DNA from 3 places in the Rhodococcus sp. P4_E4 genome. Region 2 is predicted to be linked to each of the others. Evidence: riboswitches for the same ligand, from Rfam matches in the RefSeq annotation. Region 2 holds a riboswitch; each other region holds the start of a gene.
The links. Region 2 has a riboswitch for thiamine pyrophosphate ahead of thiO (glycine oxidase ThiO). Riboswitches for the same ligand answer to the same signal wherever they lie in the genome.
Positions count from the first base shown of each region.

Region 1: linked by a shared signal. The riboswitch ahead of AC1DVN_RS26595 (TenA family protein) and the one ahead of thiO (glycine oxidase ThiO) in region 2 are both predicted to bind thiamine pyrophosphate.
Region 3: linked by a shared signal. The riboswitch ahead of AC1DVN_RS09935 (3-oxoacyl-ACP reductase) and the one ahead of thiO (glycine oxidase ThiO) in region 2 are both predicted to bind thiamine pyrophosphate.

Region 1 is NZ_JBFUJB010000026.1:56,732-66,984, reverse strand. Features, by position in the region: gene AC1DVN_RS26630 (AMP-binding protein) at 1-1,292, opposite strand, end outside; gene AC1DVN_RS26625 (maleylpyruvate isomerase family mycothiol-dependent enzyme) at 1,484-2,302, shown strand; gene AC1DVN_RS26620 (Type 1 glutamine amidotransferase-like domain-containing protein) at 2,337-2,960, shown strand; gene AC1DVN_RS26615 (hypothetical protein) at 3,018-3,344, opposite strand; gene AC1DVN_RS26610 (GNAT family N-acetyltransferase) at 3,920-4,189, shown strand; gene AC1DVN_RS26605 (MFS transporter) at 4,312-5,586, shown strand; gene AC1DVN_RS26600 (carboxylesterase/lipase family protein) at 5,579-7,147, opposite strand; TPP riboswitch at 7,278-7,373, shown strand; gene AC1DVN_RS26595 (TenA family protein) at 7,361-8,104, shown strand; gene AC1DVN_RS26590 (ABC transporter substrate-binding protein) at 8,104-9,132, shown strand; gene AC1DVN_RS26585 (ABC transporter permease) at 9,110-9,913, shown strand; gene AC1DVN_RS26580 (ABC transporter ATP-binding protein) at 9,922-10,253, shown strand, end outside.
Region 2 is NZ_JBFUJB010000015.1:49,710-59,962, forward strand. Features, by position in the region: gene AC1DVN_RS16955 (acetate kinase) at 1-965, shown strand, start outside; gene AC1DVN_RS16960 (serine/threonine-protein kinase) at 981-3,368, opposite strand; gene AC1DVN_RS16965 (glutamate ABC transporter substrate-binding protein) at 3,376-4,362, opposite strand; gene AC1DVN_RS16970 (hypothetical protein) at 4,377-5,738, opposite strand; gene AC1DVN_RS16975 (NUDIX hydrolase) at 5,897-6,541, shown strand; gene thiE (thiamine phosphate synthase) at 6,898-7,593, opposite strand; TPP riboswitch at 7,620-7,766, shown strand; gene thiO (glycine oxidase ThiO) at 7,766-8,845, shown strand; gene thiS (sulfur carrier protein ThiS) at 8,842-9,057, shown strand; gene thiG (thiazole synthase) at 9,050-9,802, shown strand; gene AC1DVN_RS17000 (ABC transporter ATP-binding protein) at 9,932-10,253, shown strand, end outside.
Region 3 is NZ_JBFUJB010000006.1:241,955-252,207, forward strand. Features, by position in the region: gene AC1DVN_RS09920 (TetR/AcrR family transcriptional regulator) at 1-210, shown strand, start outside; gene AC1DVN_RS09925 (AurF N-oxygenase family protein) at 207-1,196, opposite strand; gene AC1DVN_RS09930 (DoxX family protein) at 1,301-1,741, opposite strand; TPP riboswitch at 1,880-1,973, shown strand; gene AC1DVN_RS09935 (3-oxoacyl-ACP reductase) at 1,991-2,755, shown strand; gene AC1DVN_RS09940 (LLM class flavin-dependent oxidoreductase) at 2,755-4,035, shown strand; gene dinB (DNA polymerase IV) at 4,032-5,330, opposite strand; gene AC1DVN_RS09950 (MarR family winged helix-turn-helix transcriptional regulator) at 5,452-5,913, shown strand; gene AC1DVN_RS09955 (zinc-binding alcohol dehydrogenase family protein) at 5,910-6,890, shown strand; gene AC1DVN_RS09960 (response regulator) at 6,914-7,594, opposite strand; gene AC1DVN_RS09965 (sensor histidine kinase) at 7,591-10,131, opposite strand; gene AC1DVN_RS09970 (potassium-transporting ATPase subunit C) at 10,139-10,253, opposite strand, start outside.

The DNA.
Region 1 (10,253 bases), on a different contig from region 2:
TTCGGATGCAAGGTAAGGATGTTCTCGGACTCCTGCGGATAGATATTGACGCCACCAGAGATAATCGTGAATGCCGCACGATCGGTCAGATAAAGGAAACGCTCGGAGTCGATATAGCCGATATCTCCACTCGTTGTCCACGTCGGATGATCCGGATGCTGCGCGGCAGCCGTTTTCTCAGGGTCGTTGTGGTACCGGAATGGCAGAGTCTCCCGCTCCCAGAACACGGTACCGATCTCGCCGACCGGAAGATCACGCCCGGCGTCGTCACAGATGTGCACGATCCCCATCACTCCGTCACGACCGACGGAACCCGGATGCGCCAAGGCCTGCTCGCTGTTGATGAAGGTGGCGCCCGAACCCTCGGTCGAGGCGTAGTACTCGTGGATCACCGGCCCCCACCAGTCGATCATTGCCGCCTTCACTTCAGGCGGACAAGGAGCAGCAGCATGAATGGCGACCTTCACCGTCGAAACGTCGTAACGATCGCGGGTCTCCTTCGGAAGTTTCAACATTCGAACGAACATCGTCGGTACCCACTGACTGTGCGTCACAGCGTATTTACCGATCAACTCCAGCGCGGTTTCGGCTTCGAATGCATCCATCAAGATCACGGTTCCGCCGACCGAATTGATCACGCCACAAAAGCGCAGGGGCGCCGCGTGATAGACCGGAGCCGGGCACAAATAGACTGTGTCGGAATCGAACCCGTACATCGGCGCGAACACCGCGGTGTACGGATCCATGGTGGTGTCCACCTCGCCCTCCGGAAGGTCTCCCTTGATCCCCTTCGGCCTGCCGGTGGTTCCGGACGAGTACAACATGTCAGCCCCACGTGGCTGCGAGTCGAGTGGATCGGCGGACTGAGCATCGACCGCATCCTCGTAGTCGTCGAAACCCTCGAGGGCGCCGCCGTACACCAATCGGTGACGCACGCGCGGAATCAGCTTCTCGTCCAACGGAACTGCTGTCGACGCCTGACCCGACGCCACCAGAATTGTCGCCTCGCAGTCGTCGACGATGTAGGCGGTCTCCGCAGCCGTGAGATGCCAGTTCACCGCAGTGATGTAGAGACCTGATCTCAATGCTGCCCAGTACACCTCGAACGCCCGGAGATCGTTGTTCGAGATGAGAGCGACGTGGTCCCCAGGCTTGGCACCGACACTTCGGAAGTATCGCGCCAACTGCGTCGACCGTTCGTCGAGTTCCCGATAGGTGATGGACTCACCCGTCGCCGGGCGAATGACGGCGGGCTTGTCCGGCGTGGACTGGACAAAATTTCCTGGAAACACGAAGACTCCTCTGTCGGTGACGACAACGCCGCGTGAGCCTGCTTCGGCGTCGACAATCCTGGTCTACCACAGGAACTCTGCCTCCCTCGGAGGTTTGGCGACACCGACTCGAAGCATGGGAATGCCCGCTCACTTATCCGGCGCGACATACAGTGAGGAGAACCGCACCGTCCGAAACAGGAGATGTCCGCATGAGTGGTTGGCCCCAGGACGCAGTAGTCGACGCGTTGACCGAGGAATGGAGAGTCATCGACGCACTGCTTGCCGAACTCGACGGTGACCAGTGGTTGGCACCGTCCAACCTTCCGGGGTGGACGGTCCATGACATCGTGTCCCACCTGATCGGTACGGAATCACTGCTCGCGGGCATCAATCCGCCGTCGATCGACCTGAGCGTGCACGCATTGCCTCACGTCCACAACGAGATTGCGGCGTTCAACGAGCGCTGGGTCGAAGGCCTGAGGCGGACACCGCACGCGGACTTGTTGGCCCACTATCGCGATATCACTGCCACGCGAGCCGACGCTCTTCGCTCGATGACGGGCGCAGACTGGGACGCCGAGACACAAACACCAGTCGGTCTTGCGCCCTATGGCCGGTTCATGCGCATTCGGACCTTCGACTGTTGGATGCACGAACTCGACATCAGAGATGCAGTCGGCATTCCGGGCGAGGAAGGCGGATTGCGCGCGGAGACTGCATTCGGCGAAATCACCAGCGCGCTCGGATTTGTCGTCGGGAAACGAGGAAAGGCACCCGAGGGAGCACGGATCACTTTCGAACTCGAAGGGCCACTTGCCCGTTCACTTCACATCTCGGTCGATGCGCGTGCAACGCTCGTCCCGGAGCTCGACGGTCCGGCGACCACGACCATCTCGATGAGCTCACCGCTCTTCACCCGGATTGCCGGTGGCCGCGTCCACGCGTCCGATCATCGAACCGACATCTCACTTCGCGGCGACACCACGGTGGGCGCACGCGTCGTCGACAATCTGGCGTTCACGATTTGAGAGCTGGGCGGGTAGGTCGCGAAGGTACTGAGAAGTGAAACTGTTTCTCTCGTCCTACCGTTTCGGCGACCACCGCGAGGCTTTTGTCGATCTTGTAGGCCGCGGCGCGCGAATAGCGGTGATCGCCGCGGCTGCAGATTCGTGGCCCGTCAATGCCCGCAGTTCGGCAGTGACAAGCGAATTGACCCCATTGCGGGCCGCGGGCTTCACGGCAGAGGAAGTTGACGTCCGAGACTTCCTGGGGGCACCGGAAGCACTCGAAGTCCGGCTTCGCGAATTCGACTGCCTGTGGGTTCGCGGCGGAAACACGTTCGTCCTGCGAGCTCAGCTAGCCCGAAGCGGCGCAGATCGGGTCATCGAGATGCTGGTTCGTTCGGGCCTCGTGGCCTATGCGGGATACAGCGCGGGAGCGTGTCTGGCGACTCCGACTCTGATCGGGCTCGACGCGTCGGACGACCCCGCTGAAGTCACGCCTACGTGCGGTATCGACCCGATCTGGTCCGGGCTCGCGCTGGTCGACTTCGCGATAGTGCCGCACGGCGGCGATTCGTTACTCGAAGATCCGCAGGTGACCGCGCGGACGGTCGCAGCGCTGACCACTGCTGGCGCGCAATTCACCGTGCTTACTGATCAAGAGGTGATAGTCGTCGACCGCTGATCTGACGCAGACGGTTGATCTTGACGCAGACTGGGCAGTCGACTCGGCCCGACTGGATCAGCCGTGCTCTGCCACCGCGGTTCCGGCTGCCGGCGACTGACGCTCTAGCCTCGTCCACGCAATCTCCCAGCGCTTGACCGAGACCTCGTCGGCGTCCTCGAGAAGGGCGTCGAGGAGCAGGCGCGGATTTTCGCGCCATGCCAGTTCGGCGGCATGGACCTCCGCAGCCGAGAACAACCCGGACGCCTCGAGATCGCGAATCCACTCGCAGATCTCGCCCCGGTGGATCCGTGCGATGGTCTCGTATCCCAGACCTTCGTCAAGGAAGTCGTACGAAAAAATTGCGGCAAAGTAACTGTTCGACTCACGCTGCCCGAAAATCATGTGCGTTCCTTCCTCGAAGTTGTCCGACGAAGACTCGAAATCGAACCGTTGCGAAGCCGCACCAAAGTTTTTTTGGCGAAGTTGTAACGCTTCTTCTATCCCCGACGATTCAAACGCTAACCCCCCAAGCGGGTCTTTGGGATCACGTCCGAGAAACGATCTGATGACCAAGGCAATACCCCTGGGGTTTCCGGGCGCTCGCACCCTTCGTCGGCACGCAATCAGCGCCCCGCTGACCTGCAATTTGCCCGTTTCAGGTCCTCCACTTAATCCATCCGAACAGACGACAAAAAACTTTGTGACGAGTCCCACATATTGGGATGTTTACGATCGCGATGCATATGTATCACCCAATGTGGGCACAAAAGTACGGGCAAATCGGCACGTACAGACCAGTTTTCTTCCTGATCCGACACGACCAAGGTCCCTTGAACGGTCGTCCAGTTGTAGTTGCGCTAAGTAACGGAACTCACGCCGGCAAGCGATATTGCGGACCGCCTGCCAGGTAGCGTGACTCCACAGAACGCAGACGCGGCGCGCCGCAACCGGCCGCCCTTTCGAAACGGAGCCCGAAGATGACCGAGACAGTGGCGCACAACTCCGCGGAAACGCGCTTCGAGATCCGTGTCGACGGCGAACTGGCCGGTTTTGCCGAGTACTCGGACCATTCCGGTGTCCGTGATTTCCACCACACGGTGACGTACCCACAGTTTCGCGGGCGCGGGCTTGCCGCCATCGTGGTGCGGGAAGCGCTCGATCAGACCCGGAACGAGGGATTGAAGATCCTTCCGACGTGCTCGTACGTCGAGAAGTTTGTTGCAGAGAACCCCGTTTACCAGGCATAACCGAACGAGGACGGCCCGCGAAAAATCACTCGCGGACCTGCAACCCCCGCTGCTAGCGTCGATGGTGCCGTCGTCGAAACTCTCGAAATCCTGGTCGGCACCATCTCGGGGAAGGAAAGAACGTGGTCGCCTCAGCAGATCGGCGCCCACCTGCATCCGAGGACGTAGTTACCCCCAGCTATCTCCCTCTCGTCCTCGTCAATCTCGCGACGCTGTTCTCGGCGATCGGCAACGGTATCGCCATCGTCGTACTCCCCTGGCTTGTTCTCGAACGAACCGGCAGGGCTACCGACGCGGCGATAGTTGCCGGCGCAGCAGCCATTCCGCTACTCGTGTCGAGCCTGTTCTCGGGGACATTCGTCGACAAATTCGGACGCCGTCGAACGTCGATGATTTCCGACGCTCTTTCGGCGATGTCCGTAGCGGCGATCCCGATCATCGCGGCCACCGCGGGCTTGACGATCCCGGTGATCGCGGCGTTGGCCGCGCTCGGTGCGGTGTTCGACCCCGCCGGAATGGCGGCGAGGGAGTCCATGCTGCCTGCAGCAACTCGGACCGCCAAGTGGAAGCTCGATCGCACCAACAGCGTGTACGAGGCCAATTTCAACGTCGCATATCTGATCGGCCCTGGCATCGGCGGTGTCCTGATCGCAACGATCGGGGCGGTGAACACGCTCTGGGTGACGGCGGCTGGTTTTGTGTTCTCGATAGTCGTGGTTGCCTTCATCCGCCTTCCTGGCGCCGGAGTCCCCGAACACGAACATCGTCCGAAATCGATCTGGCACGGCACACTCGACGGTCTTCGGTTCGTCTGGAACAACAAACTGCTGCGCACTCTGGCGCTGATCGACATGGCCGTCGTCGCGCTCTACATGCCGGTGGAGAGTGTCGTGTTCCCGGTGTACTTCACAGAGTTGGATCAACCGGCGCAACTCGGATCGGTGCTGATGGCATTGGCGATCGGCGGCATCATCGGCTCTCTCGCCTACGCTCCGCTGGCACCGATCATGTCCCGGCGACTGATCATGATTTTTGCCGTCGCCGTTCTCGGCATAGCGATGCTTGCCATGGCGCTTCTACCTCCGCTGTGGGTGATCCTCGTGCTCGCCGGACTGCAGGGGCTCGTCTACGGACCAGTCGGCCCGATCGCCAACTACGCCATGCAGACGCACAGCCCGGAGCACATGCGCGGACGCGTCGTCGGTGTCATGACGTCGACTGCCTACGCCGCCGGCCCGCTGGGTTACCTCGCGGTCGGACCTCTGCTCGATCAACTCGGAATCGCGTCGACCTTTGTGGCCCTGTCGATTCCGATCATCCTGATCGCCGCAGTCTGTGCCTCCCTGCCGGTGCTTCGCGAACTGGATCGTCCGCGACACTCGACCGACGTCAGTTGAACCCCATCACGTCGTTGCCCCAGGCGACGCGCAGTCCGTGATCGGGGTCGCTGACGAGGGTGTCAGCCGAGTCGATCAACAGCGTCGACCGCCTCTCTTCCTCGTACGGCGCCCAGTGCTTCGAACCGTCGAGAGCTGCCGGCACGGCATGCCGCGCGAAGGCCAACCATCGCCGTTGAATACGGCCGGCTACCTCCATCGCAGCCTTCCGTCCACCCAGCCAGAACGTGGGGTCGACGTTCAGGGTTCCGAAATTGCCGAATACATAAGGTAATTCGGTCGCGTGGCCCGCACCGATCCGCGCCGCCTTGAGCATCGGCGTCGCGTGATCGAAGCGGTAGACCCACGTAGGGGAATGCCTGCAGTGAGCGTCGGCGATCCACAGAGTCGGCATGCGAAACGCCGCGTCCCGCGACAGTGCCAGCGCGCCACTCGGTTTCGCGTGATCAGGGTAAGCCGACATGATCTCGGCAAGTTTGGTCGCGGAGATGTCGGGGTGATCATCCGCCAGCAGTTGCAGCATGGCCTCGACCGACTGCGCGCTCACCGGCATCAGCGGAGACTTCATGAACTTGAAGATCGACGCCTCGTCCTTGTTGGAACCGATGATCAGTGGGATTCGGTGCGCGTAACCCTTCTGGAAAGCCGCAACCGGGTAGTGCGGCACCAGATCACGATCGACAACGGGTGCCATCGCCAAAGTTCCCGGAATCCGGGTCGGAATTTCGTTGACCAGGTCATCGCTTGCCTTGACGAGCAGTTCCAGATCCGTGGTCAGCAGATCGCCTGCGTCTTCAGGGGCGATCGAAAGCAGTTCGAGAAACCGCTCCGCCACGGTCTTGGCGCGCTCGGCCCCGTAGACGGAGGTCGCGGGAGGACTCTGGGCAATCGCACGATTGAACAGACCTTCGGCGCTCGGACAGGTCATGAGCGTCGTGATGGATCCTGCGCCGGACGACTCACCGAACACCGTCACCGCACTCGGGTCACCCCCGAAGGCGTCGATGTTGTCTCGAACCCATTCGAGTGCCGCAATCTGGTCTCGCAGACCACAGTTCGATTCGAAAACGGTATCCGCGGTGGAGAATCCAGACAGGTCCAGGAATCCGAGGGCACCGACGCGATAGTTGAAGGAGACGAGAACGACGTCACCGGTTTCAGCCAGATGACGGCCGTCGTAGATCGTTTGGGCGGCGGACCCGAGGCAGTAGGCGCCGCCGTGAATCCACACCATCACCGGTCGCGGCGTGCCGTCGGGGCGCGGGGCCCACACGTTGATCGACAGACAGTCTTCGTCGATTTTGAAGGCCCGGTCGATCGGAACCGCCGGGCTCTGGCCCTGCGGCGCGATCGGCCCGAACTCACGACAGTCGCGCACCCCGTCCCACGGCTCAGCGGGTTGCGGCGCGCGGAATCTCCGTTCACCCACCGGCGCTGCTGCGTAAGGCATGCCCTTCCACGCGAACATTCCGCCATCCGGATACCCGCGGGCTTCTCCGCCGCGGGCACGGATCACCAGAGTTCCGTCCTCGCCGAGATTCGGTCGAACGTCGGTCTCCATGTCTGAATCCCCTCCCGACCCGCGCGTGTGGCAAACAAGACCAAACGTACCAACATAAGGCCGATGTGCGCCGACTACTCAACTGCCAGGTAGCCGCCGACGAAGCAGAGGCTCGGTGTTAAGGTCGCCTAGTTCTGACACGGGGTGCTCCGCATGGGCGGGGCTGAGAACACACCCGGGAACCTGATCAGGTAATGCTGACGAAGGGATGTCATGGCTACTACGCAGCCTGCATACAATTCTGCCGAAAACTCGGTGGCCACAGCGCCGTCGACGGATCGGTTCACCGATCGGCTCTGGGCCGAGACGAAGGTCCTCCGCGAGTCGATCGACTCACTGGAGTTCCTCAAACGCCTCGGCGACGGAACCTTGCCTCTCGACGCGTTCCGCACGTACATCGAGCAGGACAAGCTTTATCTCGAGGGGTATTCGAAAGCGTTGTCCCTGGTCGCGGCCCACGCCCCGGATCCGCAGTCGGCGGGCTTCTGGTCGAATTCCGCGTCCACGGCAGCGACAGTGGAATCTGCGCTTCACGACGGACTTCTCACCGGTGGAATTCTTCCAGCGGGATCGGGAAGGCTCGAGCATTCGCAGGCCTGCCTGGGATACGTCTCGTATCTGACGGCGACTGCGGCAACTGCGCCTTACCCGGTCTCCGCAGCGGCAGTACTCCCCTGCTTCTGGATCTACGCCGAGGTCGGCCGCGATCTTGCCGCTTCAGCGCGCGAGGTACTCGACGCCGATCCGTCGCATCCGTACGCACAGTGGGTCACGACGTACGACGCACCCGAATTCCACGAGTCGGTGGCGCAGGCCCGCGTACTGGTCAATGCTGCGGCCGAAGCAGCCACCGAGACAGAGCGTGAGGCGATGAGTGAAGCATTCCGCATCGCCAGTCGCTACGAGTTGATGTTCTGGGATTCCGCACTCCACCAGCAGCCTTGGCCGGCGTCGTGATGTCGTTTGCGGCGCTGCGCCGCACACTTGCCACGTCTGCCGCGATCGCAGCCGCATTCACAGTTCTGACCGGATGCGCCGCTGACACCGGCTCTTCCGACGGGACCATTCGGTTCGCACTCGACTGGACCCCGAACACGAACCACACCGGTTTGTACGTTGCACTCCAAGAGGGCTACTTCGAGGACGCCGGTCTGGACGTCTCGATCCTGCCGTACAACAACACCTCGCCCGACACCCTGGTCGACGCCGGCAACGCGGAGTTCGGCATCAGCACACAGAGTCAGGCCACGTTCGCCCGAGCGGCCGGCGCCGCCACGACGTCCGTCATCGCGCCACTTCAGCACCGCGCCACCGGCATCGGTGTGAAGGCGGATCGTGCGGACATCACGCGCCCGCGTGATCTCGACGGAAAGACGTACGCCGGGTTCGGCGATCCCGGCGAAGTCGAGACACTGCAGCAGATCATCCGCAACGACGGCGGGACCGGGAACTTCACGACGGTCACGCTCGGTACGTCCGCGTACGAAGCCGTGTACTCGGGCCAGGCCGATTTCACGGTCTCCTACTTTGCGTGGGAAGGCCTCGAAGCGGAGCGAAACGGAACTCCGATGCGGTACTTCCAGTACACCGATTACGGCTTCCCCGATGCGTATTCGATCGTGATCAACGGCAACCAGCAGTGGTTGAAGGACCATCCCGACGAGGCACGCAAGTTCGTCAAAGCCGTTCAACGCGGATATCAGACTGCTGCCGACAACCCGGACCAGGCCGCGCAGGATCTCATCGACGCGAACCCCGGAGCTTTCACCGACGAAGACCTCGTCCGTGACAGTCAGCGGATGCTCGCCGCCGACTACATGAAAGACGCCAACGGCGTCGTGGGCGCCCAGAATCTCGAAACCTGGTCGGGTTATTCGGGATTCCTCTTCGACAACGGATTGCTCGCCGGACCGGACGGGAAGCCGCTGACCCAGAAGCCGGACTGGTCGGAGTACTTCACCAATGAGTATCTCGACGCGTCCTGACGTGAGCGGACGGCTGGTCTCGGCCATGCGGCGGGCGCTTCCCGCGCTCGCCGTGGTGGTGCTCCTCGTAGCGGCGTGGCAGATCTACGTCGAGATCAGTGGGATTCGGCCGCAGGTACTTCCGTCTCCTGGTCGCGTTCTGTCCCAAGGGTGGGACAATCGCGAGATCATCTCCGGCCACGCCTGGTCGACATTGCAGGTCACGTTGGTCGGCTTCACTGTTTCACTGGTGTTGGCCTGGATTCTTGCTGTGGTCGTGGACTTTTCGCCGTGGTTGTCACGCGCGCTGGTACCACTTTTTGTCGTCTCGCAGACGCTGCCGATCATCGCCATCGCGCCGCTGATGATCATCTGGTTCGGCTTCGGGTTGTTGCCGAAGGTGTTGGTGATCGCGCTTGCGACGTTCTTCCCCATGACCATCGGACTCATCGAGGGATTTGCCGCGGCCGACCGTGAAGCGGGCGCTCTCCTGCGCAGTATGGGCAGCACTCGCTGGCAGGAGTTCCGATACGTCCGCCTTCCTTCGGCGATTCCGCGATTCTTCACCGCCCTGCGTATCGGTATCACCTACGCGGTCGTGGGCGCGGTGTTCTCCGAATACGTCGGCGCTACTTCCGGTTTGGGCATTTACATGAGCACCCAGAAGAACTCCTTCCGCACCGACCTGGTGTTGGCGGCCGTACTGGTGACCGCGTTGATCAGCGTCACGCTGTACTTGCTGACGTTCGCCATCGAGCGCATCGTTGCACCATGGGCGATGAACGAAAGGTCGCGGACATGACTGACCCGATGGTCGAGGATGCAATGGTCGAAATCCAGGACCTGACCAAGAGGTTCGACACGGCCGGAGAATCGCGTCTCGTACTCGATTCGGTGTCCTTCCGCGCCGACGCGGGCGAATTCGTGTCGGTGATCGGGCCGAGCGGCTGCGGCAAGAGCACGATCTTCAACGTCCTGGCCGGGCTCGAATCCCCGACCTCGGGTTCGGTCCGTGTGGGCACGCGCGCAACTGAATCCGAAGCAGCCGCCGAGGTGCACACCGCGTACATGCCGCAGAAGGATCTTCTGTTCCCTTGGCGCTCGGTACTCGACAACACGGCCCTCGGTTTGGAAGTGCAGGG
Region 2 (10,253 bases):
CGCTGAGCGAGGCAGGAATCATCGCCGTCGGTCACCGAGTCGTGCACGGTGGTGACATCTTCTATTCGCCGACGCTCATCGACGACGGCGTCGTGAAAGCCATCGAGGATTTGTCGAACCTTGCGCCGCTGCACAATCCGGCCAACGTGATCGGTATCGAGGTGGCGCGCGAAGAACTGCCAGACGTTCCGCACGTAGCAGTATTCGACACTGCCTTCTTTCACACGCTGCCCGCCGCAGCGTCGACCTACGCGATCGATCGGGATGTGGCCAAGGCCAACCAGATTCGTCGATACGGCTTCCACGGGACCTCACACGAATACGTGTCGGGACGAGTCGCGGACTTCCTCGGCAAGGATCCGGCCGAGCTGAATCAGATTGTTCTGCACCTCGGAAACGGCGCTTCGGCCTCGGCAATCAAGGGCGGCAAGGCTATCGACACCACGATGGGCCTCACCCCGCTCGAGGGTCTTGTCATGGGCACCCGCAGCGGCGACATCGACCCAGGCATCATCTTGCACCTCAATCGCAACTCGGGAATGAAGGTCGACGAGATCGACGACCTCCTCAACCGTCGTTCCGGTTTGAAGGGACTGTCGGGAGTCAACGATTTCCGTGCCCTGCTCGCACTGATCGAGGGCGGCGACGAAGACGCACAACTTGCCTACGACGTCTACGTACACATGCTCCGTAAGTACATCGGCGCCTTCATCGTTCAACTCGGTGGCGTCGACGTCATCACCTTCACCGGCGGTGTTGGCGAGAACAACATCGACGTACGACGCGACAGCCTGGCCGGCCTCTCCCGTCTCGGAATCGAGGTCGACCCGGCTCTCAACGAGGCGAAGAGCCGCGACGAGCGTCGTATCTCCGCATCCACGTCGGCCGTCGAGGTGCTGGTGGTCCCCACCAACGAGGAGTTGGCGATCGCCCGCGCGGCGAAGGCTTTGGTGGCCGCGCTGTAAATCTCGGGGAGCGCGTCAGAAATTGCTGCGCGGACGCACCGCGTTCGCCCGGTCCACGAGGGCGTAGCGGTGCGTGCGGGAGGTCGTGGCGCGGGCGAGGGCGCGAAGGCAGGCTTCGGCTCCGGTGCGCAGACCCTGCTCGGTGAATGGCAGGTCGAGGATGGGTTCGAGTTCGGTGTGCGAGCGGTTTCCGTAGCGAATCCAATCGAGTGCCGTACCCAACACCAGGGTTCGCATCTGCAGACTTCGGCTCTCCTCGGCCGGTAGCGCGCGAACGCGACGGGCGGCTTCCCTCAGAGTCGATTCGTCGAGTTCGGCGATCGGAACGCCGGACAGCATCGTCAGAGCGCTCGACATCCGTGCGACGTTGTAGTGCCGGGAAGACGTGGGAACTTCGTCGAGGGCGGCGATGGCTGCCTTCTTGTTGCCGTGATCGGCGAGTTGCCTGGCGAGCCCGAATGCTGCGCTGACGTAGTTCCGTTCGGTCCGCCAGACGGTGCGGTAGTACTTCTCCGAGAAGCGGCACCATTGGTCCGGGTCGTCGCTCTCCCAATGCTGGAGGATCAGTTCTGCTGTCGCCGCCAACGCGAGTTTGGGTGCAGCCTCGCCCGGCAGAGCCGTCAGGACGGTCTCGAAATGACTGAAGGCGGGCTCGAATCGGTCCAGTTGCAACGCTGCAAGCCCTCGATACCACTCGATCTTCCAGTGATCACCGATGCTCTGCTGGAGTTCGTCCAGAACACTCAGCGCGGTCTCCGGATCGCCGAGATCGACATGAGCCTTGGCCTCGGCCAGTCGGACCTCGCCGGAGATGGCGGCCGCCGGTGTGCCTGACGTTCGGTCGATTCCGTTCTCGCGGGCGTGTTTCAACGCATCGAGAGTCTGAGACGGTTCGCTGTGCACCGCTGCCGCCAGCAACGGCGCGCTGGGATCGGTGGGGTCGACCAACGGGATGGGAAGTGCGTGCGCAACTTCGCGCGGATCGAGAGCAGCGTCGTGGCTGACACCGTCGACGTACACATCGGTTTGCCCGACCAATTCATCGGTGCCGAAAGACGTTCGCTGCCTGCTGAACACGAGCGAGAGCCCGGGATTCTCCTGCCCGGTCTGCTCCGCGAGGATTTCTCGCAGAACGCCGGTGAGTTGGCCCGCGATCTCCTCGGCCGACTGGAAACGCTTCTTCGGATCCGGGTCGGTGGCGCGCAGCAGCAGGCGGTGGAAGAACTCGTTGTCGCGCAGTAGTGGCTCGTCCTCGGGTTCGGGAAGGCCGTCGAGGTACCGTCCGTGCTTCGAGGGCATGTCGAGGGTGAGAACCGCGAGTGTTCTTCCGACGGTGAAGATGTCGGAGGCGATGGTCGGGCCGGTCTCGATGATCTCCGGCGCTTGATAGCCGGCAGTGCCGTACAGGTATCCGTAGTCTTCGATCCCGGACACGGCGCCGAGGTCGATCAGCTTCAGTTGGTCCTCGGTGACCATCACGTTCTCGGGTTTGAGGTCGTTGTACGCCAGGCCGGTGGAATGCAGATAGCTCAGCGCCGGAAGGATTTCCAGTACGTAGCCGATTGCCTGCTCGATCGGCATGTGCTTGCCGTCCGGGAATTCGGCCAGCACCTCGCGCAATGATCGTCCGCCCACGTACTCCATGACGATGTACCCCATGGGTGTCCCGTCCGGGCGCGGATGCTCGACGAAGTTGAAGATCTTGACGATGCTGGGGTTGGCGACCTCGGCGAGGAACTGACGCTCGGCCACCGCAACGGCTTGCGCTTCGGAATCACCGAAATGCAGGAGTCCCTTGAGAACTACCCACCTGTCGCTGACATTACGATCGATCGCGAGGTAGATCCATCCGAGGCCGCCGTGCGCGATGGGCCCTTGAACCTCGTACTGACCTGATACCAATTCGCCCTCTTCGAGGAGTGGGCGGAAGTCGAAAGTGGAACCGCACTTGGGGCAGGTGCCGTGCTGAGTTGCCTTGGTGCTTGCGCTCTTACGGCCGACCGGTTCGTTGCATTTCCAACAGAACCGTTTGCGCTCGGGGACCGTCGGGTCACTCATCACCGCAGATGCGGGGTCGATCTGTGGGACGGGGGGAACTTCGACCAGGCCGCCGCCGAGGCGCAGCTTTCGTCCCGACCGGCTGCGGCGGGATCGAGTGGAGCGGCCGGTAGGGGAGGAGGATGCGGACGGCGTGGTTCCTCGTATCTGGGCCGAGGTCGGTTCGAGGCGCTCGTAGGCACCGGTGGCTTCGGGTTCGGAGCGTAGGGATGCCTGCGTGGAGTCAGGCTCGCGGTGAACTGCCTGCGTGGAGTCAGGCTCGCGGTGAACCGCCTGCGTGGAGTCAGGCTCGGGGCGTACGGAGGCTTGCGTGGCGTCGGGCTCGGGGCCGGTTTCTTCGGTCATGTCAGCCTCAATCCCGGTAGACGGCCGGCGGGGGACCGGGTGACGGACCGAGGACGCTGAGCCAACGGTCGTAGATACGGTTCCAGGTCCCGTCACCCCGGATCCGCTCGAGGGTTCCGTTGACGAATCGGACCAAGTCGGGGTTGTCCTTGTTCACTCCGATTCCGTAGGGTTCGACGCCCAACGAACCACCGACCATCATGAGATACGGGTCTTGCGAGGCGAGTCCGGCGAGGATCGTGTCGTCGGTGCTGATCGCGTCCACCTGCCCCTGCTGGAGGACGACGAGGCAGTCGGACCACATCGGGACGGTCACGACGGTGGCTTCGGGTTGGAGCTCCTGGATTCGCGTGGCCGACGTCGTTCCCCGGGCAGCGCAGACTCGCTTGCCTGCGAGATCGGCGATGCCGCGTACCGGTGAACCCTGCAGGACCTGAATTCGTTGCTCGGCGGAGAAGTACTGCGTCGAGAAGTCGACCTTCTCGCGCCGCTCGCACGTGATGGTCATGGTTTTGACGACCACGTCGACCATGGATTCCTGGAGTGCGGCGATCCGATCGTCCGAGGTCAGGATTCGGTACTCGATCTTCTCCGGGTCGCCGAGCAGATCGCGGGCGATCTCGCGGGCGATGTCCACGTCGAAGCCTTCGAGGCGTCCGGTCGCCGGATCGCGAAAGCTCATGAGGTTGGAACCGGTGTCCAGGCCCACGATCAGCCGCCCGCGGGCGCGGATGGCGTCGAGGCTCGGCGTGGGTGGCTGCGGAGATGCGTCTGCGGGTGTGGGGCGCAGGCTCGCAGTGAGGTTGGTGCACGACGCGGTGGTCGTCGGTGTCGGACTGGGCGCGATGGTGGCCTCGGCCGGCAGCGGCGGTTCCGTGTACGACGTGGCGGCCGCGTTGTTCAGGTCTTCGGCTCGATCTGCACCGCAACCGGCGAGCGCCAGCACGGACGCTGCCAGAACCGCGACGCACACGGCCGGGAGCTTCCTCCGCATCTCCGGTACTCCCGTCACTGATACTCCCGCAGTCGGGGCCAGAACCCGATGAAGATTCCGGCAACTCCGAGAACTGCCAATACAGTCATGCCCGGTGCAGAGGCAGCCAACACACGTGAGGCGTACGAGACGTCGGACCGAAGATTTGTGCGCGAATCCACGATTCCTTGCCAGAGTTCGTGATCGAGCTTTCCGTATTCCGCGGCCGAATCCTGTTCTCCGGAGCCGATGGTGATGGCGGCAGCGGAAGTGAAGTCGCCGGTCCCGAGACGGTCGTACATGCGCGTGTGCGCAGCCACCCATTGCTCGCGCGAATCCAGTGCGGCGGTCAGCACCTCGTTGTTCACTCGGGCGCGTTCGTCGCTGCGTAGGCCCTCGAGGATGTCGCGCAGGGCGTCGACCTTGCGAGTGAACGTCACGTTGTCCTCGGCAGTTGAATCCCGTCTCGCCAACGTGAGGGTTTCGACGGTACGTGCCTGCTGTGCCATGATCCGGGCCTCGGTCAGTTCGTGCAGTGGCTCGGCGCCCGCGTCGAGTGCACGTCCGGTGGCAAGTGCGGACACCAGTCCGACGGTGAGCAGCCACAGCAGCGCAGCCGCGACGGCGAGCGAGGCAAGGATCAACCCGAGATTGAAGCGTCGGCGACTCTTGCGGGAGAAGTACACCTGTGTTGCCACCAGCGCGCACAACACGAGGACGAATGCCACGATCGGCCACCACGGTGGAGTCTCGAAATCGCGCTGTACCTGCGAGACCAGGGTCTCCTGCGAGGCGTGCAGTTGCTGAGCCATCGGCAGCAGCGAGGTCTGCATCAACTGCGAGGCCTCGCTCAAATATGCTGCCCCGACCGGGTTTCCGACGCGATTGTTCGCCCGTGCAGTTTCGACCAGCCCGGTGTAGACGGAGAGGTCGGTCGAGATGGTGGTCAACGCGCTGTGCCCGGCAAGATCAGTCGAGTCGAGACCGGCCGATGCCTGGACGATCTCCGCCGACGCCTCACCGATCGACTGCGTGTATCGGTCGCGTACTTCGGCGGGTTCGAGGCCGCCGGAGATGAAGGCGGTGGCCGCGGCGGCGTCTGCCAAAGACAACGCGCTGTAGAGGTTCTGGGCCGAGTTGGCGAGAGGTTCGGTTTCGACGAGGAGGAGGTCGAGGTTCGCCTGTCGGTTCTCGATCGCTGCGGTGGCGAGGAGTCCGGCGATCAAGGTGATCGCAATCAAGATCACTCCGACGACGGTCAACCGGCCAGGCGTCGAGGACATGAATGCCTGGAGTTCGCGCCGCAGAAGTGCTCGCTCGTCCTCCGCCGATACCGAAGTGCCCTCGGCGGGCGGCAGCGACCGGGGTTCGATGGACGGGACGACACGGTCGACCATCGAGCACCTCACTTCGCTGTAGGCGGGCTACCGAGAAATGACGCCGCCGAGAAATGATTCAGGGCATCTTCGCGAGCATATAAGCATCACCTACACCTGGAGCAGTTTGAAACGGTTAGTGTGGGACAACGGCGAGAGCAGGCGGAGCGAGGTAGTCGATGCGTGGTGACGGTGACGGTTGGTCGATCGGACCGGACGGTACTCGGCATTGGGGTAAACACGGAGCCGCTGGACTGCTTCTGCGCGCCCCCGATTCGGACGGATCGCCCCTGGTCTTGCTGCAGCATCGTGCGGCGTGGAGCCATCAAGGTGGTACCTGGGCATTGCCCGGTGGAGCACGGGACTCACACGAAAGCACGACGCACGCCGCTGTCCGGGAGGCACACGAAGAAGCCGGAATCGCCGAAGACGCCGTTCGCGTCCGCGGTGAGGTAGTGACGATGCATGCTGAGAGCGGGTGGACCTACACCACCGTTGTGGCTGATGCGGCACATCCACTGTCTACGGTTGCCAACGGTGAGAGCACCGAGTTGCGGTGGGTGCGTGAAGCCGACGTCGATTCGCTGCCATTGCATCCGGGATTCGGTTCCTCGTGGCCCGAGCTCCGAACTGCGCCTGTACCAGCCGAGACCGAAGACCTACAGGGCGGCGACCCACACACCGTCGTACTCGAAGACGGTGGCTTCGGATGGTTGTCGGGCAGCTCGCACCAAGGCAGTTCCCACCAAGGCAGTTCCCACCAAGGCAGTGAGCAGTCAGGCAGTGACCAGAACCTGTCCGAGGCGTCGAGTACGCAGTCTTAACAGGGCATATACAGCAGAAGGGCCGGACTCCTCAGGAGGCTGATCTTGCCGAGGTTCAGGTCTTCGAGCGATTCGGTGCTGAGCGAGCCGGTGTCGAGGGATCCCATTTAGTGCTCCTAGGTTTCAGTTAGTAACTGGGAGTAAACTACAACAAACCGAATGGGATGCGACACGCAATCGAAATAACTGTGATCAAGATCACCTAATCCGACTTTTCGGACATCCAATCGCACCTAGGAACTGGGGGTTTGTTGTCTGATCGGACAACTTCCGTTCATGTTTCGAGTCAGGCGTGCTGACCCGTAACTGTGCAGAAATCGCCCGGCAAACAGTTGACGGTCGCCAGTTACCGGTTTTCAGCGTCCAGTGACGGCCGCGGCGAGGCGCTGCGCAGCCGCCTGGGGATCCGACGCGTGCGTGATTGCACGCACGACGACTATGCGCGTGGCACCGGCATCGAGCAGCTCCGGCAGGCGTTCCTCGTCGATGCCGCCGATTGCGAACCAGGGGCGCGGCGGTGCGGCGTCGGCGGTCGATCGAACCAGTTCCAGACCGGACGCACTTCGATTCGGTTTGGTCGGTGTCGCCCAGACCGGCCCGGTGCAGAAGTAGTCGACGCCCTCTTCGATTGCGGCCAGACTCGCCTGCGCGCGACTACTCGTCGAACGCCCGATGACGACGTCTTCACCGACAACGGTTCGCGCGTAGGGGACGGGAATGTCGTTCTGGCCAAGGTGGAGGATGTCGGCACCGGAAGCCATCGCGAGATCCGCGCGATCGTTCACGGCCAACAATGCGCCGTGGCGTCGCGCTGCGACCGCGAGAATGCCCAGCGCTACCAATTCGTCCTTGGCCTCGAGCGGGCCGAACTCGCGCTCACCGGCAGAGCCCTTGTCACGCAATTGGATGATGTCGACTCCGCCGGACAATGCTGCCTCGGCGAACTGCGCGAGGTCGCCTTTCTCGCGGCGCGCGTCGGTGCACAGGTACAGCCGTGCTGCTGCCAGGCGCTCGCGCCGGTCGATGACGTTACTGGGATGTGTGGGGTGCACGGAGCAAACGGTAGCCTCTAGGGAGCAAGGTTCGACACGGGAGTCCTGAAACGTCGTTGTCACTTTTTGTCGTGACTGCGAGGTTCGTGGGGCTGAGAGGGGATCGCGACCAGATCCCGACCGTCAGACCTGACCCGGATCATGCCGGCGCAGGAAGTGGAGGTGGAGTTTCGTGAGTACACACGCTCGTACGGTGTCGGTTGTCGGCGGCGGTGTCATCGGTCTCGCCATTGCGTGGCGAGCCGCCCGCGACGGGTGGTCCGTTCGGTTGTACGACCCGTCCATTGGATCAGGTGCTTCGTGGGTGGCGGGCGGAATGCTCGCCCCGCTTTCCGAAGGCTGGCCGGGTGAAGAGACAGCGTTGACGGTTGGTGCGGCGTCCCTGGAACGGTGGCCGACGTTCGGTGAGGAGCTCGGAAAGTTCGGGCCATCGGTCTTCACCGCGGACAGTTCGCTGACGGTTGCACTCGATGCGGCCGACGCGCAGGACCTGCAGACCATCGCCGAGTGGGTGACCGCGCAGGGCCATGAACTCGAAGTTCTCGGTCGCGCCCGCATCCGCGAACTCGAACCGATGCTCGGCCGGGGCATCCGGTCGGGACTGATGGCTGTCGGTGAGTCCGCCGTCGACAACAGACTTCTGCTGGAGGCGTTGCAGAAGGCCTGTGCGGAATCCGGTGTCGAATTGATCGCGCGTGCCGTCAACGACCTCGCCGAACTCGATACCGACCAGATAGTGCTCACCGCCGGTATCGCGTCACCCAAGCTGTGGCCCGGGTTACCGGTACGCCCGGTCAAGGGCGAAATCCTTCGCCTGCGGAGTAGGCCTGGAGTCACCCCGGCGCCCAGCCGCACCATCCGCGGAAGCGTCCACGGGCGGCCCGCCTACCTCGTCCCGCGCGGTGACGGAATCGTCGTCGGCGCAACACAATACGAGTCCGGTGAGGACACACAGGTCACGATGGCCGGAGTACGCGACCTGATCAACGACGCCGAGGCACTGATGCCGGCGATCGGCGAATACGAACTGTACGAATGCGCGGCAGGCCTGCGTCCCATGACGCCGGACAACCTGCCCTTGATCGGGCGCGTGTCCGATCGTGTTGTCGTCTCCACCGGACACGGACGCAACGGTGTCCTGCTGACGCCCGTCACCGCCGATGCGACGGTCGCGTTGCTGAACGGCACATCTTTGGTCGAGGTAAAAGGAACCGAACCCGAGCGGTTCGCAGTAGTTAAGGAAAATTCATGAGTGAGCAGGTCCCGATCGGGATCACCGTCAACGGCGAAGATCTCGAGTTCGATCGAGCAGTCACGGTGACCGAGCTACTGACGCACCTCGAGTTGCCGAGCAAGGGTATCGCCGTCGCCGTCGACGGTGCGCTCTTTCCTCGCGGGCGTTGGGACGAATCCGTCGGACGTGGTTGGGAAATCGAGATCCTCACGGCGGTGCAGGGTGGCTGAGCAGGACCTTCTCACTATCGCTGGCCGCAGCTTCGGTTCCCGGCTCATCACCGGAACAGGCGGCGCCGCCAACCTTGCGGTGCTCGAGGAAGCGCTCGTCGCCTCCGGCACCGAACTGACCACCGTCGCGATGCGGCGAGTCGACGCGGCCGGCGGCACCGGCGTTCTGGACCTGCTTCGTCGCCTCGGAATCGAACCGTTGCCGAACACCGCCGGGTGTCGGGGCGCCGCCGAAGCAGTGCTGACGGCGCAGTTGGCACGCGAAGCGCTCGAGACGAACTGGGTCAAACTCGAAGTCATAGCCGACGAGCGGACACTGCTGCCCGACGCAATCGAACTCGTCTCCGCCGCAGAACAATTGGTGGACGACGGATTCACCGTTCTGCCGTACACGACGGACGATCCGGTGCTGGCGCTTCGCCTCGAAGAGGTTGGTTGCGCCGCGGTCATGCCGCTCGGTTCACCCATCGGCACCGGGCTTGGTATCGCGAATCCGCACAACATCGAGATGATCGTCGAGCGCGCCGGCGTACCCGTCATCCTCGACGCCGGGATCGGAACGGCCAGCGACGCCACCCTTGCCATGGAGTTGGGCTGCGACGCGGTCCTACTTGCGACAGCGGTGACGCGGGCCAAGAATCCCGCGCTGATGGCGTCGGCGATGCGTCACGCTGTCGTGGCAGGTTTCGAGGCGCGGCACGCCGGCCGGATCCCCAAGCGATTCTGGGCTCAAGCGTCGTCCTGAGGGACGAGATCCGGGTGATTTCTCGGGGTTCTGCCCGAATTGCCCGGACTCATGTCCTACCTGAGTACCACTCGGAACTAGACCTGTGGCCGATGTGCTGGTCATTGCCGGTAGGGCAGAGTTCTCCTCATGATTGAACTGAGGGGATTGACCAAGGTTTACGGACCGACGAAAGCGGTGGACGATTTGTCGTTCACGGTCAAGCCGGGCATCGTGACGGGCTTCCTGGGCCCCAACGGTGCGGGTAAGTCGACGACGATGCGGATGATTCTGGGTTTGGATCAGCCGACGTCGGGTGCGGCGTTGATCGACGGCAAGCCGTACCGGGAGTTGAAGACGCCGTTGCGGACGGTGGGCGCGTTGTTGGATGCGAAGTGGGTGCATCCCAATCGCAGTGCGCGGGCGCATCTGCAGTGGATGGCCGCTTCGAACGGGATCCCGAAGTCCCGCG
Region 3 (10,253 bases), on a different contig from region 2:
ATGGTCGAGGGCACGCTCACCCACTGGGTCCGAAGCACCGATCCGAAACCGAGCCGCGAAGAGATCGTCGCCGACCTCGCGAAATACACCTGGTACATGTTCGACGGCGTTGCACGCTCGAGCGGGCTACAGATCGATCCCCATGTCGAATTGTCCACGCTCATAGCCGAACTGGTGTCCTCCGACGGAGGAACTTCGCGGCCGGACTAGATCCGGGTCTTGTCGGAACGCTTCGGCTCGCCGCGGTAGCGGGCGTAGTCGCCGTCGATGCGCAGCTTTCGCCACGCACGCTTCGACACCGGATTCATCAATCCGAGTTCGTCTGCCAGGGCTCGCATTTCACCGAAGTAATTACCCAGGATGCGGCGTGAATGTGGGCTCCCCCAGAAGGCGCTCTTCATCACCTCGTCCGGGATTCCGAATTCTTCGGCGAATTCCTTTGGCGGTGACATGATTTCGCCCGCAAGCCAACGCATCGTGCCGGGGAAGGCGACCGATGTGATGGCTCGACTCGTACGACTGAGTCTGGGGACGTGATTGCGCAGGAACTCGTGAGCAAACGAGATGTGTCTCGCTTCTTCGGCGATGTGAATCTCCATGGTGCGGAGCATCGCCGGCGGCGTGTCCTTACCCTCGCGGATGAGATCCTTCTGGAAGTGGTCGATCGGTTCTTCACCAGCCAGAATGCCGATGAAGAAGATGACCGGGAACTTTGCTCCCAGCACTCCGATGATCGGCGACAGCCGCCGGAACATCGGACGCATACCCGGTACGTCGATGTCCATACGATTGACGAGTTCTTGGAACATCTGGATGTGATTGCACTCTTCGGTCATCTCGTGCAGGCAGTACCGGAACTCAGGCGACTGGTTGGGTAGCGCCATGATGTATTGCAGCATTCCCCGGATCAAGATGCTCTCGAATGCCGAACCCACCTTGGTCACATTCGCCTGACGCCACATTCCCATGGCGATTCGACGCTCCAACGACTGATCCTGGTACCACTGCGTCGCTCCGAGCGGATCCGACACGGATGAGAGCACCCACCTCGGATCATGCGGATCGATCGCGAACTCTGGTGAATCCCAGTCGATGTCGAGATAGGGATCGAAACTGCGGGCAACTGAGCCCTCGGACAAAGTCTGCAGTACCTGGCGGTACGGCTTTTCCACTTCGATCGACGCTGACCGAGCCATCGGTGTCTCCTCACGGCCAGTCCGTCGATTGGAGTCGACGGACTTGAATGAGGTCAAACATAATGGGACACCGCGTCCCACGCAACCCCTTCAGGGGCCTGATTTCAGGCCCGCCGCACCGGGATGATCTCGCGAACCTTCTCGTCTCGGAGATACAGACCCGCCCACATGACGATTCCGGTATAGACGGCAAACAGTGTCGTGCTCAGCAGAGGCTGTTCCGCTCGAAGGTTGGTCAACACGGCTCCGCCCAGGTAACCGGTGAGCAGAATCGCGCCGAGTATCGACGTTCGCGGAATCACGTACAGCGCAAGGCAGATCAGTTGCACCACCCCGGCCGTCAATGCCAGCGAGTCCGGCAACCCAAGTTCGGCGGAGGCGTCCTTGACGGTCTGAAGGTTGAGAATGTGAATGATGCCGTCGAAGAGCATGAAAACGACGAACAGCCCACTCAGGACGTATCCGACCTTGCGAGCCGTGGCCGAAGGTGTCGTCGTCGTGGCGTTACCGGAAACAGTTTCGTTGTGGACGGGCTGGGTGGTCATCGGATTCTCCTGGGGCGAAGGCGAGCGGCCTGTTGCCACTTCGCTTGCAATTACGACTCCCGAGCGATCGAAAACTCATCGCGCCGACCGTTACTGCACACCCGGCGTTCAGGACGATTCACCTCACGTGGTCTGATGGACGGTGACACGGGGTGCCGAAAAAGTCGGCTGAGATCAGACCCGATGAACCTGACCAGTTAGCACTGGCGGAGGGATGTCGACATGACCGAACAGCAATTTCAGCGCGCATTGAACCTCGACGAGCAGATCGTTCTGATCACCGGTGGCGCCCGCGGGCTCGGCGCCGCACTGAGCCGAGCATTCTTCCGCTCGGGCGCCCGCGTAATCGTGAACTACAACAAGAGCCGCGATGCCGCCGAGGCCCTGGTCGCCGAACTGGGTGAGGATCGCACCTTCGCAGTCCAGGCGGACGTGACGGACCGCAGTTCCGTCGACCAGTTGTTCTCCGCTGCACGCGAGAGATTCGACGCACCGATCTCGACCGTGGTCGACAATGCACTGGTCGACTTCTCGTTCAACGGCGATGCCCGGCCGAACGCGGACACGATCACCTGGGCCGACTTCGACTCTCAACTACGCGGAGCTGTTGCCGGAACACTCAATACCACCCAGGCAGGACTACCAGGCATGCGCGAACTCGGCTTCGGCCGAATCATCACTGTCGGAACCAATCTGGTCCAGAATCCGGTAGTTCCGTACCACGACTACACCGCTGCCAAGGCCGCACTGTTGGCACTGACACGGACGCTGTCCGCCGACCTCGGTCCGGACGGGATCACAGTCAACATGGTCTCCGGCGGCTTGCTCCGCACCACCGATGCGAGTGCCGCGACACCGGAAGCAGTGTTCGACATGATCGCGGCAAGCACTCCCCTGCGCCGAGTCACGACGCCGGACGAATTTGCCGACGCTGCACTCTTTTTCGCCTCCCCATGGTCGCGGGCCGTGACCGGCCAGAATCTGGTTGTCGACGGCGGACTCGTCAAGAACTGATGGGCGCACAGCTACGGATAGGTGCGTTCCTGCTCGGTTGCGGGCATCACAGTGCGGCGTGGCGACACCGCGACTCACCGGTCGAAAGTCTCGGTGACATCACGTATTACGAGTCGCTCGCCCAGATCGCCGAACGCGGCAAGCTGGACGCCGTTTTCTTCGCTGACGGTCACAGTGTTCGAGAACCCGAGTCTGGTGCGTCGTGGTTTCTCGAACCGATCACCGCGTTGACTGCCATGGCACGAGCGACGGCGAACGTCGGCCTGGTCACCACCATCTCCACGACCTTTTACACGCCATTCCACGCGGCACGACTTTTGGCATCGCTCGACCACATCAGCGGCGGACGGGCCGGATGGAACGTCGTGACCTCGATGTTCGACCAGGAGGCGCGCAACCACGGACTCGAGGCGATGCCCGATCACGCATCCCGATATGAACGAGCCGACGAATTTGTCGAAGTGGCCCTCGCATTGTGGGATTCGTGGTCGGAAGACGCGCTGATCCTCGACCGGGCGGGACGTTTTGCCGACGCAGGCGAGATTTCTCGCATCGATCACGACGGCAAGCATTTTCGTGTCGACGGCCCGTTGACGGTTCCTCGATCCCCGCAGGGCAGACCGGTTTTGTTTCAGGCCGGGGCGTCCGAGCAGGGTCGCGATCTGGCTGCGCAGCGCGCCGAGGCGATCTATTCGGTTGCCTACGACCTACCCAGCGCGCAGAGCTACTACGCGGACGTGAAGTCGAGAATCGAGCGCGCCGGCCGGGATTCGAACTCGGTCGCCGTCATGCCGGGGCTGGTCACCTACGTCGGAAGTACTGTCGCCGAGGCACGGGCCAAGAAGGCCGAACTTGATCGCCTGCTGCCCACCGAACAGTCGATACGCCAACTCTCGTTGTTCACCGGACAGGATTGCGAGGACTGGGATCTCGACGGGCCCGTGCCCCCGTTGCCTCCACTCGAAGCATTCAGCGGGCCGCAAGGACGCTACGCAACTATTCTGCGGATCGTCGAGAAGGACGCACCGACTGTGCGGGAACTCCTCGGGACGCTCGCTGCGGGTGGTGGCCACGCAACGATGATCGGCACACCGGAGTCGATTGCCGACGAGATGGAATCCTGGTTGAACGGCCGCGGTGCCGACGGTTTCAATCTGATGCCGCCGACCTATCCGCAGGGCCTGGAAGATTTTGTCGATCACGTGATTCCAGTGCTGCAGGCGCGTGGGTTGTTCCGACGCGAATACGAGGGAGCGACTCTGAGAGAAAACCTCACCTAGTCCGGCAGTAGCGGCACCGACAGGTCCGGATCGCGTCCCAGGAGCACTCCCCTCGTGAGAGCCGCCGAGCCGAACTTCTTCCGGACGCTGTCCATCGCCGAGTCGAGGGCGGCAGTGTCCGGACCCGCGAATCCTGGACCGTCGAAGGGCAATTCGAGTTGTTCGGCGCCGTCCCGATCCAGGTTGGAGACAGCGACACCGATCAACGTGATGCCCTTGTCCGCGATCATCGGTATCGCTTCGTCCAGCAGCACCATCGAGGCGTTCAGCAATTCCGCTGTGTCGGCGGTGGACCGGCGCAGTGTGTGAGATCGAGTTGCCCGCGTGAAATCCGCGAAGCGAAGCCGGAGCGTGACCGTGCGCCCCGTCCGCTGCGCCGAACGCATGCGTCGACTGGCACGATCGACAAGGGACATCAACGACGCATCGAGTTCTGCGCGGGAATGGGATCCGCGACCAAGCGCATGCTGAGCACCCATCGAACTGCGGCCACGATAGGCGCGGACGGGGCGCGGATCTCGATTGTGCGAGAGCGCGTAGAGATGGCGACCGGCGCCGCCCCCGAGAATCGAGACGATCGAGGATTCGTCGTGCCGAGCGATGTCACCCACCGTCACGATGTCGAAGTTTCGCAACTTCTGGGCCGTGATCTTGCCGACGCCCCACAGCTTCTCGACCGGCAACGGATGCAGGAATTCGGTCTCGCCCTCCGGCGGCACTCGCAGCAATCCGTCGGGTTTCGCGAATGCACTCGCGACCTTGGCCAGGAACTTGGTGCGTGCGATCCCGACCGTGATCGGTAGTCCCACCTGCTCGGCCACGTCGCGTCTGAGGTTGGCCCCGATCTGCAGCGGGTTTCCCACGATTTTGGCGAGCCCGCCGACCTCGAGAAAGGCCTCGTCAATGGAGATTCCTTCGACCAGCGGCGACGTGTCGTGAAAGACGTCGAACACGTCTTTGCTCGCCTGCGAGTACGCCGACATTCGCGGGGGAACGACGATTGCCTGGGGACACAGTGATCGAGCCTGACCACCACTCATCGCAGTTCGAACCCCGAATGCCTTGGCCTCGTAGCTTGCCGCCAGGACCACGCCACCACCGACGATGACCGGTCTGCCCGCCAGAGTCGGGTCGTCACGTTGCTCGACCGATGCGTAGAACGAATCGAGGTCCGCATGGAGGATCGTTGCGTCACCCGTAGGTCGACCACCCCCAGGATGATTACCGCCAGAACGGGCACCGCCAGGGTGATTACCTGGCGTTTCTCGATCCAGCGGTTCATGCGACACGAACATATGTTCCCATGCGCCACCGACACAACGAAAGGCCGCAAATAGATTCCATGGAATTAATCAAGAATCGGGTGTACGGTGAAAGAATGATTCCACGGAATGCATATCGGTTCGGGGTCTGCTCATGACGGGGTCGGACCTGAGCGGTCACTTCGACAACCTCGTCCGCTTCGAAACCGAACTGTGGACGGCCGTCGACCAGCGACTCCGAATCGAGCACGACCTGCCACTGAGTCGATTCGAGCCGATGCAGATCATCGACAGGCTAGGTTCCTGTCGGGTCTTCGACATTGCCGAAGCCCTCGCGATCACCGTCGGTGGCACGAGCAAATTGGTGGATCGGATCGAGTCCTCGGGGCACTGCCGTCGACAATCCAATCCCGCCGACAAACGATCCTCACTCATCGCGTTGACCCCCGACGGCATCGGCCTGTTGCAGCGGGCGAAGGCCACGTTCGACGACGAACTGGCACGCCGTCTCGGTTCCGTGCTGACGCCCGAGGCTCTCGATCGGTTCGGCGCCACACTGGCCACGCTGCGCGAAGCCAACCGTCGACTGACACTCATCACCGAGGAGAAAGCATGACCGACACAATGCGCGCAATCGTGCTCGACGCCCCCGGCCCGCCAGAAGCATTGACGATCAAGGAGATTCCCATACCGGCGCCTACCACCGGCTGGGTCCTCATCCGCGTGAAGGCCTTCGGTCTCAATCGATCCGAACTGCACACCCGCCTCGGCCTCGCCGAAGGCGTGACGTTCCCGAGGGTGCTGGGCATCGAGGCCGTCGGCGAAGTGGTGAACTGCCCCGGCGGGGAGTGGACCGAAGGGCAGCAGGTCGCCGCCATGATGGGCGGGATGGGTCGGGTCTTCGACGGCGGATATGCCGAGTACACATGCGTTCCCGTCAGCCAGGTCGTTCCCTTCTCCAGCAAACTGGACTGGTCGACAGTGGGAGCTGTTCCCGAGATGCTGCAGACGTCGTACGGCTCTCTGACGGTGGGACTGGATGCGAAATCCGGTCAATCCCTACTGATTCGAGGCGGAACCTCCTCGGTCGGCATGGCAACCGCAGTCCTGGCGAAGCAGTGGGGGCTCACGGTCCTTGCGACCACCCGCGATGCGAGCAAGACGTCATCGTTGACCGCGATCGGGGTCGACCACGTTGTCCTCGACGACGGTACCGTGGCAGGCCAGGTGCGAGACATTTTCCCGGACGGTGTTGATCTGGCTCTCGAATTAGTCGGAACACCAACACTTCCCGATACGTTGCGCGCCACTCGCGTTCACGGGACCGTGTGTTTCACGGGCATGTTGTCCAACGAGTGGACAGTCAAGGACTTCTATCCGATCGACTACATTCCACGCGGAGTGCGATTGACCTCGTACGGCGGGGACGCGTCCGACCTGCCTGCCGACGTACTGCAAGACTTCCTCTCCGCTGTCGCGTCAGGCGAGGCGGTGGTACCGATCGACGAGGTGTTCGCGTTCGAGGACATCGCGCAAGCACATGCCAAGATGGAAGCTGGTACGGCTCGTGGCAAATTGGTGGTGATGATCTGACCTGGTTTCTCACACCTGGTTTCTCACACCACGAATCGATAACCCATCCCCGCCTCGGTGATCAGATGCTTGGGGCTGGCCGGGTCGTCCTCGAGCTTGCGACGAAGTTGAGCCAGGTAGACACGCAGATAGTGAGTCTCGGTGTCGTAGGCCGGTCCCCACACCTCCCGAAGCAATTCCTTCTGCCCGACCAGCTTTCCGCGGTTGCGCACAAGCATCTCGAGCATGCCCCACTCGGTCGGAGTCAGGTGCACCTGTTCACCGCGCCGACTCACCGTTTTGGCAGCCAAGTCCACCGTGAACGACGCGGTCTCGACCGACGGTTCCGAGGTATCGGCCGCCGAGGTTCCACGCCTCGCCGCTGCGCGCACGCGGGCCAGAAACTCGTCCATCCCGAAGGGCTTGGTGACGTAATCGTCGGCACCGGCATCGAGGGCCTCGACTTTGTCCGCGGAGTCGGTGCGCGCCGACAGCACGATGACCGGCGCCGTGCACCAGCCACGCAGGCCTGCAAGTACTTCGGTGCCGTCCATGTCCGGCAGTCCGAGATCGAGAATCACCACGTCCGGCGGCCGTTCCGCTGCAGCGCGCAGGGCCCCTGCTCCGGTGGACGCCGTCACCACGTCATATCCACGCACAGTGAGGTTGATGCGTAGTGCCCGCAAGATCTGCGGTTCGTCGTCGACAACCAGTATCCGGCTCATGACTCGCTTCCATTCGTTCCTGCACCGGCCAGTTCGACCATCATCGTCAACCCACCGCCCGGAGTGTCGGTGGCACTGACCGTTCCGCCCATCGCGTCGACAAATCCACGAACCACGGACAGCCCGAGGCCCACTCCGCCGGTGTTGTCGCGATCTCCCATCCGCTGGAACGGCTCGAACATCGATTCGGCTTCACCACGGGGTACACCGGGGCCGGTATCTGCGACGGTGATGACGGTGCGGTCTCCGACGCGTGCTGCTCCCACTCGCACCGGTGTTGTGCCGCCGTACCGCAATGCGTTGTCGACGAGGTTGGCGATCACTCTCTCGAGCAAACCCTGATCGGCTTGCACGGCAACAGTACCCACGTCGACGATCACACTGTGAGACCGGGAGTCCGACCGGCCGCCGATGCCTAATCCAAGCAACGCCCGGTGAACAACTTCGTCGAGGTACACCGCTCGCAACGTCGGCTTGACCACTCCCGCAGCCAGTCTGGACGAATCAAGAAGGTTGCCGACCAGCGCGGTCAACTGATCCGCAGACTCCTCGATGGTGGCCAGTAGTTCTGCCGTGTCCTCAGGTGAGAACTCGATGTCGTCGCTGCGCAAGCTCGACACAGCAGCCTTCACGCCGGCGAGCGGTGTCCGAAGGTCATGGCTCACAGCCGAAAGCAATGCTCGGCGCAGTTGATCAGCCTCGGTCAATGCTGCCGCCTTGCTCGCTTCGACCGTGAGCTTGTCCTGACGGATCATGCCGACCGCCTGGTGCGCGACAACGGTCAACACCCGACGATCACGCGCACTCAACTCCGGCCCCGACAGCATCAGTGCGTATTCGCCGTCGTTTACCTCGCACACGGAATCCGCGTCAGCTTCACGTGCCGGCGGTTCTGCACCCACGGCCGCGACTACGCCATCCTCATGATGCACCACCGAAACCCCACGTTGACGGTAGATTTCACGAGCTTTCTCGAGCAGCGTGGACAGGTCAGCACCGCGGAGAACCGACCCCGCAAACAGTGTCAGAAGTTCCGCTTCCTCCGAAGCGCGCTTCGCTTCCCGAGCTTTTTTGGCGGCAGCGTCCACCAGAACGGCCACTGCCACAGCCACTATCAGCAGCACCACCGTCGTGATGAAGTTGTCGGGTTCGGCGATCGTGAAGCTGTACCTGGGGTCGGTGAAGAAGTAATTGAGCAGCAGTCCCGATAACAGAGCAGACAGCATTGCCGGCCCGACACCACCGAGCAGCGCGACCAGAACCACCACCACGAAGAACAACGCATTTTCGCCCTGCACGCCGGAGATCCGGTCGATCAGACCCATGAGTCCGGCTGCGGCCGTCGGAACCACCACTGCCGCAATCCACGACAGCAAGCGGTACTCGGAGCGGCCGAACAACGAGATCCGCCGACGGACGGTCGTTTCCTCATGGGTGACCATGTGAACGTCGATGCCGCCGGACTGCTGAACCACCGCGGCGCCGATCCCCTCGTCGAGGATGCGCGCCAGCCGAGAACGTCGAGACGTTCCCAGAACCAACTGTGTGGCGTTCTCCTCGCGGGCGAATTCGAGAAGCGTCGACGGTACGTCGTCACCGACAACGGTGTGAAGCGTGGCGCCGACCCCGACGGCCAACGCGCGCACCTTGCCCATCTCCGGAGCCGAGACGCCGGTGAGTCCGTCACCGCGCACGACGTGGACCACCATCAGCTCGGCACTCGATTTCGACGCGATACGGGATGCGCGTCGTACCAGCGTTTCCGACTCCGGTCCCCCGGTCACGGCAACGACGACACGCTCGCGAGCCTCCCAGGTATCGGTGATCTTGTTCTCGGCCCGGTACTTCGCCAGGGCGGCGTCCACCTGATCGGCCACCCACAGTAGAGCCAGTTCGCGTAGCGCCGTGAGGTTTCCGCGTCTGAAGTAGTTACCCAATGCCGCATCGACACGCTCCGGCGAATATACGTTGCCGTGAGAAAGTCTGCGGCGCAGCGCCTCCGGAGTGATGTCGACCAGCTCGACCTGCGCCGCACTACGCACTATCGCGTCCGGAACCGTCTCCTGCTGAACCACGCCGGTGATGTGCGCGACAACGTCGTTGAGGCTTTCGAGGTGTTGCACGTTGACCGTGGACAGGACGTCGATCCCGGCTTCGAGCAGTTCCTGCACGTCCTGCCAGCGCTTGTGATTCTTACTCCCCGGCGTGTTGGTGTGTGCCAACTCGTCCACGAGGACAAGGGCCGGCCGCCGAGCCAACACGGCCTCGACGTCCAGTTCCGGCATCCGTGTTCCGCGATAGTCCACCAGCTTCGGCGGAATGATCTCGAGGTCACCGATCTGCGCCGCCGTGCGGGCGCGGCCGTGTGTCTCCACAACGGCCGCGACCACGTCACAGCCACGATCTCGACGTCGATGAGCCTCACCGAGCATCGCGAAGGTCTTTCCGACGCCGGGGGCAGCGCCGAGGTAGATACGCAATTCACCACGTTTGCGTGCCCTACCGAAAGATTGACCGACCTTCTCCGAAGAACTCACGTGACAATCATCCACCAGTCGTCGGCGCAGCACACGTAGGTGCCGTCAATCCGAGTGCCAGGTTCAATTCCAGGACGTTGACTCGCTCGGCTCCGAGAAATCCGAGTTGCCGACCGTCGGTG